DNA from 3 places in the Methylobacterium sp. Leaf111 genome. Region 2 is predicted to be linked to each of the others. Evidence: predicted binding sites of a transcription regulator. Region 2 holds the regulator's gene; each other region holds the start of a gene.
The links. Region 2 encodes LexA, which represses DNA repair genes until DNA is damaged. Its sites were predicted from a motif close to TGTTCNNNNTGTGTTCNG; they were not measured.

Region 1 (3,273 bases), on a different contig from region 2:
CGCGCGCCTGCTTGGCCGAGCCGCCGGCCGAGTCGCCCTCGACGATGAAGATCTCCGAGCCGGCCATGCCGGCCTTGGAGCAGTCGGCGAGCTTGCCGGGCAGGCGCAGCTTGCGGGTGGCGGACTTGCGGGCGACCTCCTTCTCCTGGCGCCGGCGCAGGCGCTCCTCGGCCCGGTCGATCACCCAGTCGAGGAGCTTGTTGGCCTGGGCCGGGGAGGCGGCGAGCCAGTGGTCGAACGCGTCGCGGATCGCGGTCTCGACGATGCGCGAGGCCTCGACGGTGGCGAGCTTGTCCTTGGTCTGGCCCTGGAACTCGGGCTCGCGGATGAAGACCGAGAGCATCGAGGCGCAGGTCGCCATGACGTCGTCCGTGGTCACCGCCGTCATGCGCTTGGCCTGGCCGACGCGCTCGGCATGCTCGCGCAGGGCCCGCAGCAGGGCGACGCGCAGGCCGCTCTCGTGGGTGCCGCCCTCCGCCGTCGGGATGGTGTTGCAGTAGGAGGCCGAGACGCCGTCGTCGGTCACCATCCAGGCCACGGCCCATTCGAGGGAGCCGTGCCCGCCCGGCTTGGTGATCTTGCCGGAAAAGATCGCGTCGGTGACGAGTTCCTTGCCCTCGAGATCGCGGGCGAGATAGTCGCGCAGGCCCCCGGGGAAGCGGTGCACGGTCTCGGCCGGCACGTCGTCCAGGCCCTCGAGGAGGGCGGGGGCGCAGCGCCAGCGGATCTCGACGCCGCCGAACAGGTAGGCCTTCGAGCGGGCCATCTTGAACAGGCGGCGGGGATCGAACTTCAGCGCCCCGAAGATCTCGGCATCGGGGTGGAAGCGCACGCGGGTGCCGCGCCGGTTCTGCACCCGGCCGACGGTTTCCAAGGGACCCTGGACATGCCCCCGCGAAAAGGTCTGGCGGTAGAGGGTCTGGCTGCGGGCGACCTCGACCTCGAGCTCGTCCGAGAGGGCGTTGACCACCGAGATGCCGACGCCGTGCAGGCCTCCGGACGTCTCGTAGACCTTCGAGTCGAACTTACCGCCCGCGTGCAGGATGGTCATGATGACCTCGAGCGCGGACTTGTTCGGGTATTTCGGGTGCGGGTCGACGGGGATGCCGCGGCCGTTGTCGGTGACGACGAGGTGGCCGCTCTCCTCCAGCTCCACCTCGATGAAGCTGGCATGGCCCGCCACCGCCTCGTCCATGGAATTGTCGATCACCTCGGCGAAGAGGTGGTGCAGGGCGCGCTCGTCGGTGCCGCCGATATACATGCCGGGGCGGCGGCGCACCGGCTCCAGCCCCTCCAGCACCTCGATGGTGGAGGCGTCGTAACCGGCCTCCGCCGAGACGGGGGGAAGCGGCGCCACAGCGTCGAGCTTGCGGCGCTCGGCGGTCTTCGGCAGGGGCGCCTTGCCGCCGGCGAAGAGATCGCGTGCGGGGTCGCTCACCGGAGCGCCTCGCGCGGGTGAGGGGGCAGCCGCGGGCTTCGCGGGCAGGATCGCAGAGGGAGACCGTGCAGCATTCGCCTTCATCCTCTCACCATACCGGAACAAACCGGAAACAGAAAGGGGTTCCCGCTCCGAGAGGCGGGAGCCGGAAGCCCCCGCCGCACAGGGCGTACCACCCCATGACATGGTATGGGGGTGGTTAAGAAGGCCTGACGGTGGCGTGATCCGTGGATCGTCGCGCCGGGCACCGCGCCCGTGGGCCGCCTCAGGTCCCGACGCGGCCGCCCCCGCGGCGGGTGATCGTCAGCACGGCGGGGCGGGGCGGCATCGCCGGGTCGAAGTCGGGCCAGCGAGTGGCGGGCGCCTCGAAGGTGGCGGGCACCGCCTTCGGGTCCTCCTCGTCGGCCTCGCCGGGATGCTGGACGGCCACGAAGAAGGTGGTGTCGTCGGGGGTGAAATAGGGGCCGCACATCTCGGCGCCGTGGGGCACGCGGAAGAAGTGCTTGCCCGTGCCGCGGCCCGCCCCTTCGGTCTCCATCGCCCAGATACCGTCATTGCGACCGGTGCGCGATGGGGCGTTGCCGTCCGTGGCGACCCAGAGCCGGCCGAGGCCGTCGACCGAGCAATTGTCCGGCATCCCGAACCAGCCGTTCGTCGTGGTGGCCGACGAGAAGGTGGCGCCGACCTGGGCGATGCTCGGGTCGCCGCAGCGGACCAGGATCTCCCAGGTGAATCCGGTGGCGGCATGGTCGCCGTCGTCGGGGGTGAGCTCGACGATGTGGCCGAACCGGTTGTCGGCCCGCGGGTTGGCGGCGTCGACCTGATCGGCCTTGCGCTTCCCGTTGTTGGTCAGCATCACGTAGACCTTGCCGGTCTTCGGGTTGGCCTCGACGTCCTCGGGCCGGTCCATCTTGGTGGCCCCGAGCCGGTCGGCGGCGAGCCGGGCGCCGATCACCACGTCGGCCTGGGATGCAAAGCCGTTCTCGGGCGTCAGCGGACCCTGCCCGAAGACCAGCGGCATCCAGGTGCCGCGCCCGTCGGCGTCGAAGCGGGCGACATGCAGGGTGCCGGAATCGAGGAGGTCGCGGTCGCCGCTGTCGGCCCGGCCCAGGGTGACGAACTTGTAGACGTAGTCGAAACGCTCGTCGTCGCCCTGGTAGATCACGTACTGCCCGGCCTTCGCGACGATGCCGGCCGCGCCCTCGTGCTTGAAGCGCCCCAGGGCCGTGCGCTTCTTGGGGACGCTCGTCGGGTCGAAGGGGTCGATCTCCACCACCCAGCCGAAGCGGTTCGGCTCGTTGGGCTCGCGGCCGAGGTCGAAGCGCGGGTGGAAGCGGCCCCAGGCATAGGCGTTGGCCGGCAGGTTGAAGCGCTTATGGTTGGCGGCCTCCGGCGAGTCCTTCGGCAGGGCGCCGGAGAAGTAGTAGTTGATGTTCTCCTCGCAGGTCAGCCACGTGCCCCAGGGGGTCGTGCCGCCGGCGCAGTTGTTGATCATCCCGAGGGCCGACCGGCCGCTGGGATCGGCGCCGGTCCGCACCCGGTCGGTGCCGGCGGCCGGGCCGGTCAGCGCCATCGGCGTCGTGGCGGTGATGCGGCGGGCGTATTTGGAATCCGGCACCACCGTCCAGCGGCCGTCCCGGCGCCGGATCTCGAGGACCGAGCCGCCATGGGCCGCCATCTCGATGTCGACGAGCGCCCGGGTCATGCCCTGGAAGTCCACCGCCTTGCCGTCCTGGCGCCCGAGGCCGGGGAACATGAGTTCCTCGTTGGTGTATTCGTGGTTGACGACGAGGAGGCCGTGCGCCGCCGGGTCGGCCGCCCCCGGCATGGGGAAG
Region 2 (3,273 bases):
TCTACCACGTCGTCTCGATCTCGGGCCTTCACATGGTCCTGGCGGCCGGCGTGGTGTTCTGGCTCGTGCGGGCGCTCCTGGCCCTCGTTCCGTTCGCGGCGCTGCACTGGCCGATCAAGAAGATCGCCGCTGCCGTCGCCATGGTGAGCGTGACGGCCTACTGCGTCTTCTCCGGCTGGGACATCGCAGCCGAGCGCTCGCTGATCATGACCCTCGTGATGCTCGGCGCGATCCTGGTCGACCGCCCGGCGCTCAGCATGCGAAACCTGGCCCTCGCCGCCCTGATCGCCCTGGCCCGCGAGCCGGACGGCCTCCTCGGCCCGAGCTTCCAGATGTCGTTCGCGGCGGTGGCCGGCCTGATCGCCTGCGCGCCGCTGATCGCCGGACGCGGGCGGCAGCGCGACGGTGCCGGCCTGCTCCCCCGGATCTTCGCCCTGGCGTCCGCGGCGGTCCTGGGCACCCTGGCCACGACGCTCGTGGCCCAGATCGCCACCGCGCCCTTCGCCACCTACCACTTCCAGACGGTGCAGCCCTTCGGGCTGGTGGGCAATGCGCTCACCCTGCCGCTGGTCTCCCTGGCGGTGATGCCGTCAGCGGTTCTGGGCATCCTCGCCTATCCGTTCGCGCTGGATCAGCCGGTCTGGTGGGCCATGGGCCTGGCGGTGCGGGGGATGCTGACCATCTCGACCTGGATCGCGGGCTTCGGCAACGCCGTCGTCGTGGTCCCGGCCTTCGGCACGGGGGCCCTCGGCCTCCTGGCCGCTGCCCTGATCGTCCTGACGCTCCCGGCCTCGTCGCTGCGCTGGCTCGGCCTCATTCCGGCAGCGATCGGCATCGCCTGTGCGGCTGCCCCGGATCGCTACGACATCTACGTCGATCGGGAGGGGGCGGGCGCCGCCATCCGCCAGCGCAACGGGCGGCTCGCCACCCTTGGCCGGCCGCCCCCCTTCGTGCTCGCGCAATGGCTCAAGGCCGATGGAGACGACCGACGGGTGCAGGACGTAACGGGGTTCGAGGGCGCGCGCTGCGATCGCCTGGGCTGTACCCTGACCACACCCGACGGCCGCGTGCTCGCCCTGACCACCGACAAGGGTGCCCTCGGAGAGGACTGCGCCAGGGCCGACATCCTGATCACCCGGCAATCCGCGCCCGGGGGCTGCGCCGCATCGATCGTCATCGACCGGGATTTCCTGGAATCGCACGGTGCGACCGCGATTCACCTCACCCGCGATGGGCCGTCCCTCGCCTCCGCGAAGCATCCCGGGGATGTCGTGCCCTGGCGTGCGACGCCTCTGCGCAAGCCGGTGGACCCGCCGGGAACGTCCTTGCCATCTTCGACACCGCCGGCGTCGGTCTTACCGGAAATCCCCGATCGCACCCGCGATCCGTCGGATCCGTCCGGCGATGAACCGGACGGGGACCCCCTTCAGTAGCGGCGCACCAGACTGACGAGACGTCCCTGGATCTGCACCCGATCCGGCCCGAGGACCCGCGTCTCGTAGGCCGGATTCGCCGCTTCCAGGGCGATGGACGATCCACGCCGGCGCAGGCGCTTCAGGGTCGCCTCCTCGTCGTCGATGAGGGCCACGATGATGTCGCCCGTATTGGCGGTGTCCTGCTTGCGGATGACCACCAGGTCGCCGTCGAGGATCCCGGCATCGACCATCGAATCGCCGCGCACCTCCAGGGCGTAATGCTCGCCGCCGGCCAGGAAATCCGGCGACATCGTCACCGAATGGCTCTGTTCCTGGATGGCCGAGATGGGCGTACCGGCCGCGATCCGACCCATCACCGGGATGGTCACGGCCCGACCGCTCTCGTCGGTGGCCTGCGTGGTCGGCAGTCGGGACACCGATGCGCCGGCCGGCAAGCCCTTGCCCTTGCCCTTGCCGCCTTCGACCACGCTCGGCGTGAAGCGGCGAACCTCGGAGGCCGGAGCGGCGCGCGGGGCGCCCGCATTCCCCCCGAGGCTCTCCGGCATCCGGATCACCTCGATGGCCCGCGCCCTGTTGGGCAGCCGGCGCAGGAAGCCGCGCTCCTCCAGGGCCGTGATCAGGCGGTGAATGCCCGACTTCGACTTCAGGTCGAGGGCATCCTTCATCTCGTCGAACGACGGGGGAACGCCGCTCTCGCGCATCCGAAGCTGGATGAACTGGAGCAGGTCCAGCTGCTTACGCGTCAACATGCGGGACACTCTTCGTTAGCGCCACGGATCGCGGCGGGTGGCACTAGAAACAAACCACGAACACGTTAAACGTTCCGTAAGTGTTCTGCAAGGGTTCCCATCTCAAGCCTCTCGGGCCCGATCCGTTCGATCCCCTCGGCAAGGGCGGATCCGGGCGTCGCCCGAGCGCCACGCCGGCCTGCCGCTGCGGCCATCGCTGCGACCGAGTGGTGCCCCGATCCGACGAACGAGTTGGACGGCCGGCGTCTAGACCGGTCGGCAGGGCGCCCGGGCGCAGCGCCCTCGGGTCGATGGCCCGGCGACGATCGGTTCTCTGCCGTCCTCTGCCGGCGTCGCCGACGTCGCCGACGGCGGGTCTTCAGCTAGCGCTGCCCGGTGCGCCCTGCCTTGGGCCGGTCACCCGAACCGTTGCCGCCCGTCTCGGTGGGATTGCGGGGATCCTGCCAGAAGGTATCGAACAGGCGCTGCATCGCGCGGGCGTTCTCCTGCTGCACCTCCAGGCCCGTCTGGAACATCTGCTGCATCACGTCGAAGGGCGCTTCCGTGGCCGACCTGTCCGGCCCGGCGGACTCCGGCCGGGGCGAAGCCGCGAGCCACGTCGACGCCGCACGCGGCCGTGCCTGGGGCGAGGGCGTCGCGGGCTTCGGGGCCTTGGCGCCGGAGTTCAGGAACGCCTGCATCATCTCCGACCAGGCATTGGGCGGGAAGCCGAAGGGGTTCGCCTCGGCGCGCGGGACCGGCGCCGCGGCAGGCGCTTGGTTGATCATGACGTGGACGATCCCCGCCACCACCATGCCGGCCATGATCGGCAGCATCTGCTTCAAGGCCGGCATCGCCACGCCGCTGACGGCAGCGGCCTGCTGCAGAACGGCCTGACTCAGATGGGGCGAGCCGAAGAGTTGCTGGACCAGCATGTCCATCTGCGGCGTCGCGCTCGACGCCTTCGGCGCGGCGGGGCCGACGAGATTGAAGAGGTGGGCGAAGCCGGTCGGATCCTGGGCGACGTTCCGCTGCAGCCCCATCGTGAGGGCCGGAAGCAGGGCTTCCATCGCGCGCAGGCTCTGCTCCGGCGACAAACCGAACTGCCG
Region 3 (3,273 bases), on a different contig from region 2:
TGTGGAACAGGCCGTCGAGCACGTCCTCCAGCAGGGCCGGCTCGTCGTGGAAGGTGGTGGCCAATTGCCGGGCATAGGCCTCGAAGCCGTTCGCGGTGCCCTTGGCGAGGTCGAACAGGCGCTGCACGCCGGGCCGGGCGCGCTCGTCCACCTGCACCACCTTGGCGAAGGCCTCCACCTCGGCCTGCGTCACCACGCCGTCGGATTTGGCCATCTTGGCGGCCAGGGCCACGAGGCCGGTGGTGAAGACCACGTCGCGCGGCGTGGTGCCGAACAGCGCGCCCTCGCGGTCGACCAGGAAGTGCCCGGCCACCCCGCCGACGAGGCCGCCGAGGGGACCGCCGATGGCGAGGCCGAGGCCGGCCCCGCCGAGCTTGCCCCAGATGCCCAGGGTCATCGGACGACCCCGCGGGCGCGGGGAACGGGGCTGGCAGGGGCAGGGAGCATGGACGGTATCGACACGGGTGGGATCGACTTCGGCGCGAAACGAAGCGCGTCCTTACACCGGACGGCTCCGTTTCGGCGAGGGGCGATCGCCCGGGTCGTTCGTCCCCTCAGCGCCGGGCGCAGAGGCCGACGAGGCCCTGGCTCTCAGTGGGGCAGGCCGCGCTCAAGGTTCCGTCGGCGCCCGCCGTCACGATGGCGCTGCCGCCCTTCAGGCAGAGGGCCGAGGCGAGGATCTCGGTGCCCTCGCAGGTGATCGCGCAGCCCGAGGCCGGGCAGGTGTCCTGGCGCACCACCCGGAACGGGGATGCGGGTGCGGCGGCCGCCAGGGCGGCCTGACCGGGCTCGCCCTTCTGACCCGCCGGGCCGCGCTCGCCGGCCGGCCCCTTCGCGCCCGTCTCGCCCTTCGGTCCGGCGTCCCCCTTCGGACCCGTCTCTCCCTTGGGGCCGGGTTCCCCCTTCGGTCCGACCTCGCCCTTGGCACCCGGCTCGCCCTTGACACCCAGCTCGCCCTTGGGCCCCAGGGGACCGGGCAGGCCAGCGACGCCCTGCGGGCCGGCGGGGCCAGTCTCGCCCTTGTCACCCGTGTCGCCCTTCTGCCCCGTCTCGCCCTTCGGGCCGGGCTGGCCGGCGGGGCCGCAATTGGCGATGACCGCCTCGCGCTCGTCCTCGCCCGCCTTCAGGGTGGCGATGCAATTGGTGGGCACGTAAGGCAGGCGGAAGACGAAGCGGCCCCGGCTGTCGGCGATGATCGAGATGTCCTCGTCGAGCACCACCACGGTGCCGGGCTTGCGCACGCTGCCGGAGATGCGCAGGTCCCCGTTCTCGAAGCGGGCATCGTAGACCTGGATCGGCTGCGACACGACCTGGGGCCGGCGCGCCTTGGCCTCGCCCCGGGGCTGGGCCGCCGTCTGCGCGGCGGCGGGGAGGCCGCCCGCGACGGTGATCAGGCCCGACAGGACCACGAGGGCACGAGCGAAACGCATGGAGTTCTCCCGGCTGATCCGCGTCTTGTGCGCGGCAGGTGAGGAGTGCTGCCCTGCCCTCGCTATAGGGTCAAGCGCGGCGGATCGGCCGGCCCGGAAACCATCGTCCACAAGCGTCCACAGCCGTCCACAGGCCAAGTCCCTATGAGCAGGCGAAATTCCGAATCCCCCCGGAAACCGATTGAGTGTGTTCCTGTTTTGTTCTTAGCGTAGCGGGATGGAGCGGAGCCGATGAGACAGAGCCCTGAAGACCCTCCCGATGCCGAGACCGAGACTTTGCCGGCGGATCCGCCACATCCGGATGCCGCGAATCCGGGTGCGCCCCCGGATCTGGCGGCCCTGCGCGCCCTCGTGGCCGATCGCGGAGGCGCATCCGTCCTCCGGGGCGCCCTGCCCCTCGGCATCCACGACGTCGATACGCGCCTCGCACAGGGCGGCCTCGCCCTCGGTCAGTTGCACGAGATCGCCCCGGCGCAGGCGGGCGACGAGCCGGCGGCGCTGGGCTTCGCCCTTGCGCTGGTGGCGCGCCACCTCGCCCGGGTGCGCGGCGAGGCCCTGCTCGTGGCGGGCCGGGGGCATCCCCTCCCCTACGGGCACGGGCTGGCCGGGCTCGGCCTCGATCCCGGCCGCCTGCTGCTGTTCGAGGTGGCGAGCGACGGGGACGCCTACCGGGCCCTGGAGGAATCCCTGCGCGCGCAGGGGCTGGCGGCCGTGGCGGGCCTCATCGATGCCGCCCTGCCCCTCGCCCAGAGCCGCCGGCTCCACCTCGCGGCGGCCCGGACCGACCTGCTTCTCCTCATCCTGAGGCCGCCGGAGGCGGAGAGCCCCAATGTGGCGGCGACACGCTGGCGGGTCGCCGCCGGCAAGGCCCTGCGCGACCGCTTCGGCTGCATCGAGCGGCCGTGCTGGCAGGTGACCCTCGACCGGAGCCGCAACGGGCGGACCGGACATTGGCTTCTGGAGTGGGATCATGCCGCGCATCGTTTCGGTCTGGCTGGAGCACTGGCCGGTCACGCGGCTGAGGCGGGCGCAGGCGGCGTCCGTCCCGAGCGGCGCGCCCAGCGCTCGGGCTGACGGCGACCGCGACAGCGGCCCGATGGTCGTGGCCGCCATGGAGGCCAACGGCCTGCGCCTGGTGGCGGTGGATTCCGCCGCCCGCGCCCTCGGCCTCGTGCCCGGTGAAACCCTGGCCCGGGCCCGCGCCCGGATCGGGACGCCGGTCGCCGTCCATCCGGCCGATCCAGAGGCCGACGCCGCCGCCTTGCACCGCCTCTGCCTGTGGGCCAAGCGCTACACGCCCGTCGTCGCTCCCTACGGCCCGGCGGAGGGCGGCGACGGGTTCTTCCTCGACATCGCGGGGGCGAGCCACCTGTTCGGCGGCGAGGCCGCGCTGGTGGAAGACCTCGCCCGGCGGCTGTCGACCCGCGACATGCCGGCCCGGATCGCCCTCGCCGACACGCCGGCCTGCGCCTTCGCCCTGGCGCGCCACGGCGGGGGCGGCCTCGTGGCCCCGGGCTGCAACGCGGAGGCCCTGCACGCCCTGCCCGTCTCGGCCCTGCGCCTCGATGGGGCCACGGCGCAGGCCCTGGCCCGCCTCGGCCTGCACCGGATCGGCGACCTCGCCACGGCGCCCCGGGCGCCGCTGGCCCGGCGCTTCGGCGAAACCCTGCTGCTGCGCCTCGACCAGGCCCTCGGATACCGGCCCGAACCCCTGGTCACCGCCGAGGACCCGCGCGAATTCCAGGCGGCGCGCGGCTTTCTCGAACCGATCGGGCAGCCGGAGACCATCGTGGCCACCGCCATGGGTCTGATGGAGGGCATCGCCCCCCGGCTGGAAGCGGCC

Region 1: the regulator LexA is predicted to act here: its motif matches at 1,536-1,553, upstream of parE (DNA topoisomerase IV subunit B).
Region 3: the regulator LexA is predicted to act here: its motif matches at 1,619-1,636, upstream of ASF41_RS17440 (ImuA family protein).

What each region holds. Positions count from the first base shown of each region.
Region 1 covers NZ_LMNE01000004.1:6,915-10,187, forward strand. Annotated here, with positions in the region: gene parE (DNA topoisomerase IV subunit B) at 1-1,438, opposite strand, end outside; gene ASF41_RS05645 (PhoX family phosphatase) at 1,704-3,273, opposite strand, start outside.
Region 2 covers NZ_LMNE01000024.1:23,913-27,185, reverse strand. Annotated here, with positions in the region: gene ASF41_RS14490 (ComEC/Rec2 family competence protein) at 1-1,433, shown strand, start outside; gene lexA (transcriptional repressor LexA) at 1,427-2,185, opposite strand; gene ASF41_RS14480 (DUF937 domain-containing protein) at 2,548-3,273, opposite strand, start outside.
Region 3 covers NZ_LMNE01000045.1:130,702-133,974, reverse strand. Annotated here, with positions in the region: gene ASF41_RS17450 (molecular chaperone DjiA) at 1-397, opposite strand, end outside; gene ASF41_RS17445 (collagen-like protein) at 555-1,430, opposite strand; gene ASF41_RS17440 (ImuA family protein) at 1,662-2,504, shown strand; gene ASF41_RS17435 (DNA polymerase Y family protein) at 2,401-3,273, shown strand, end outside.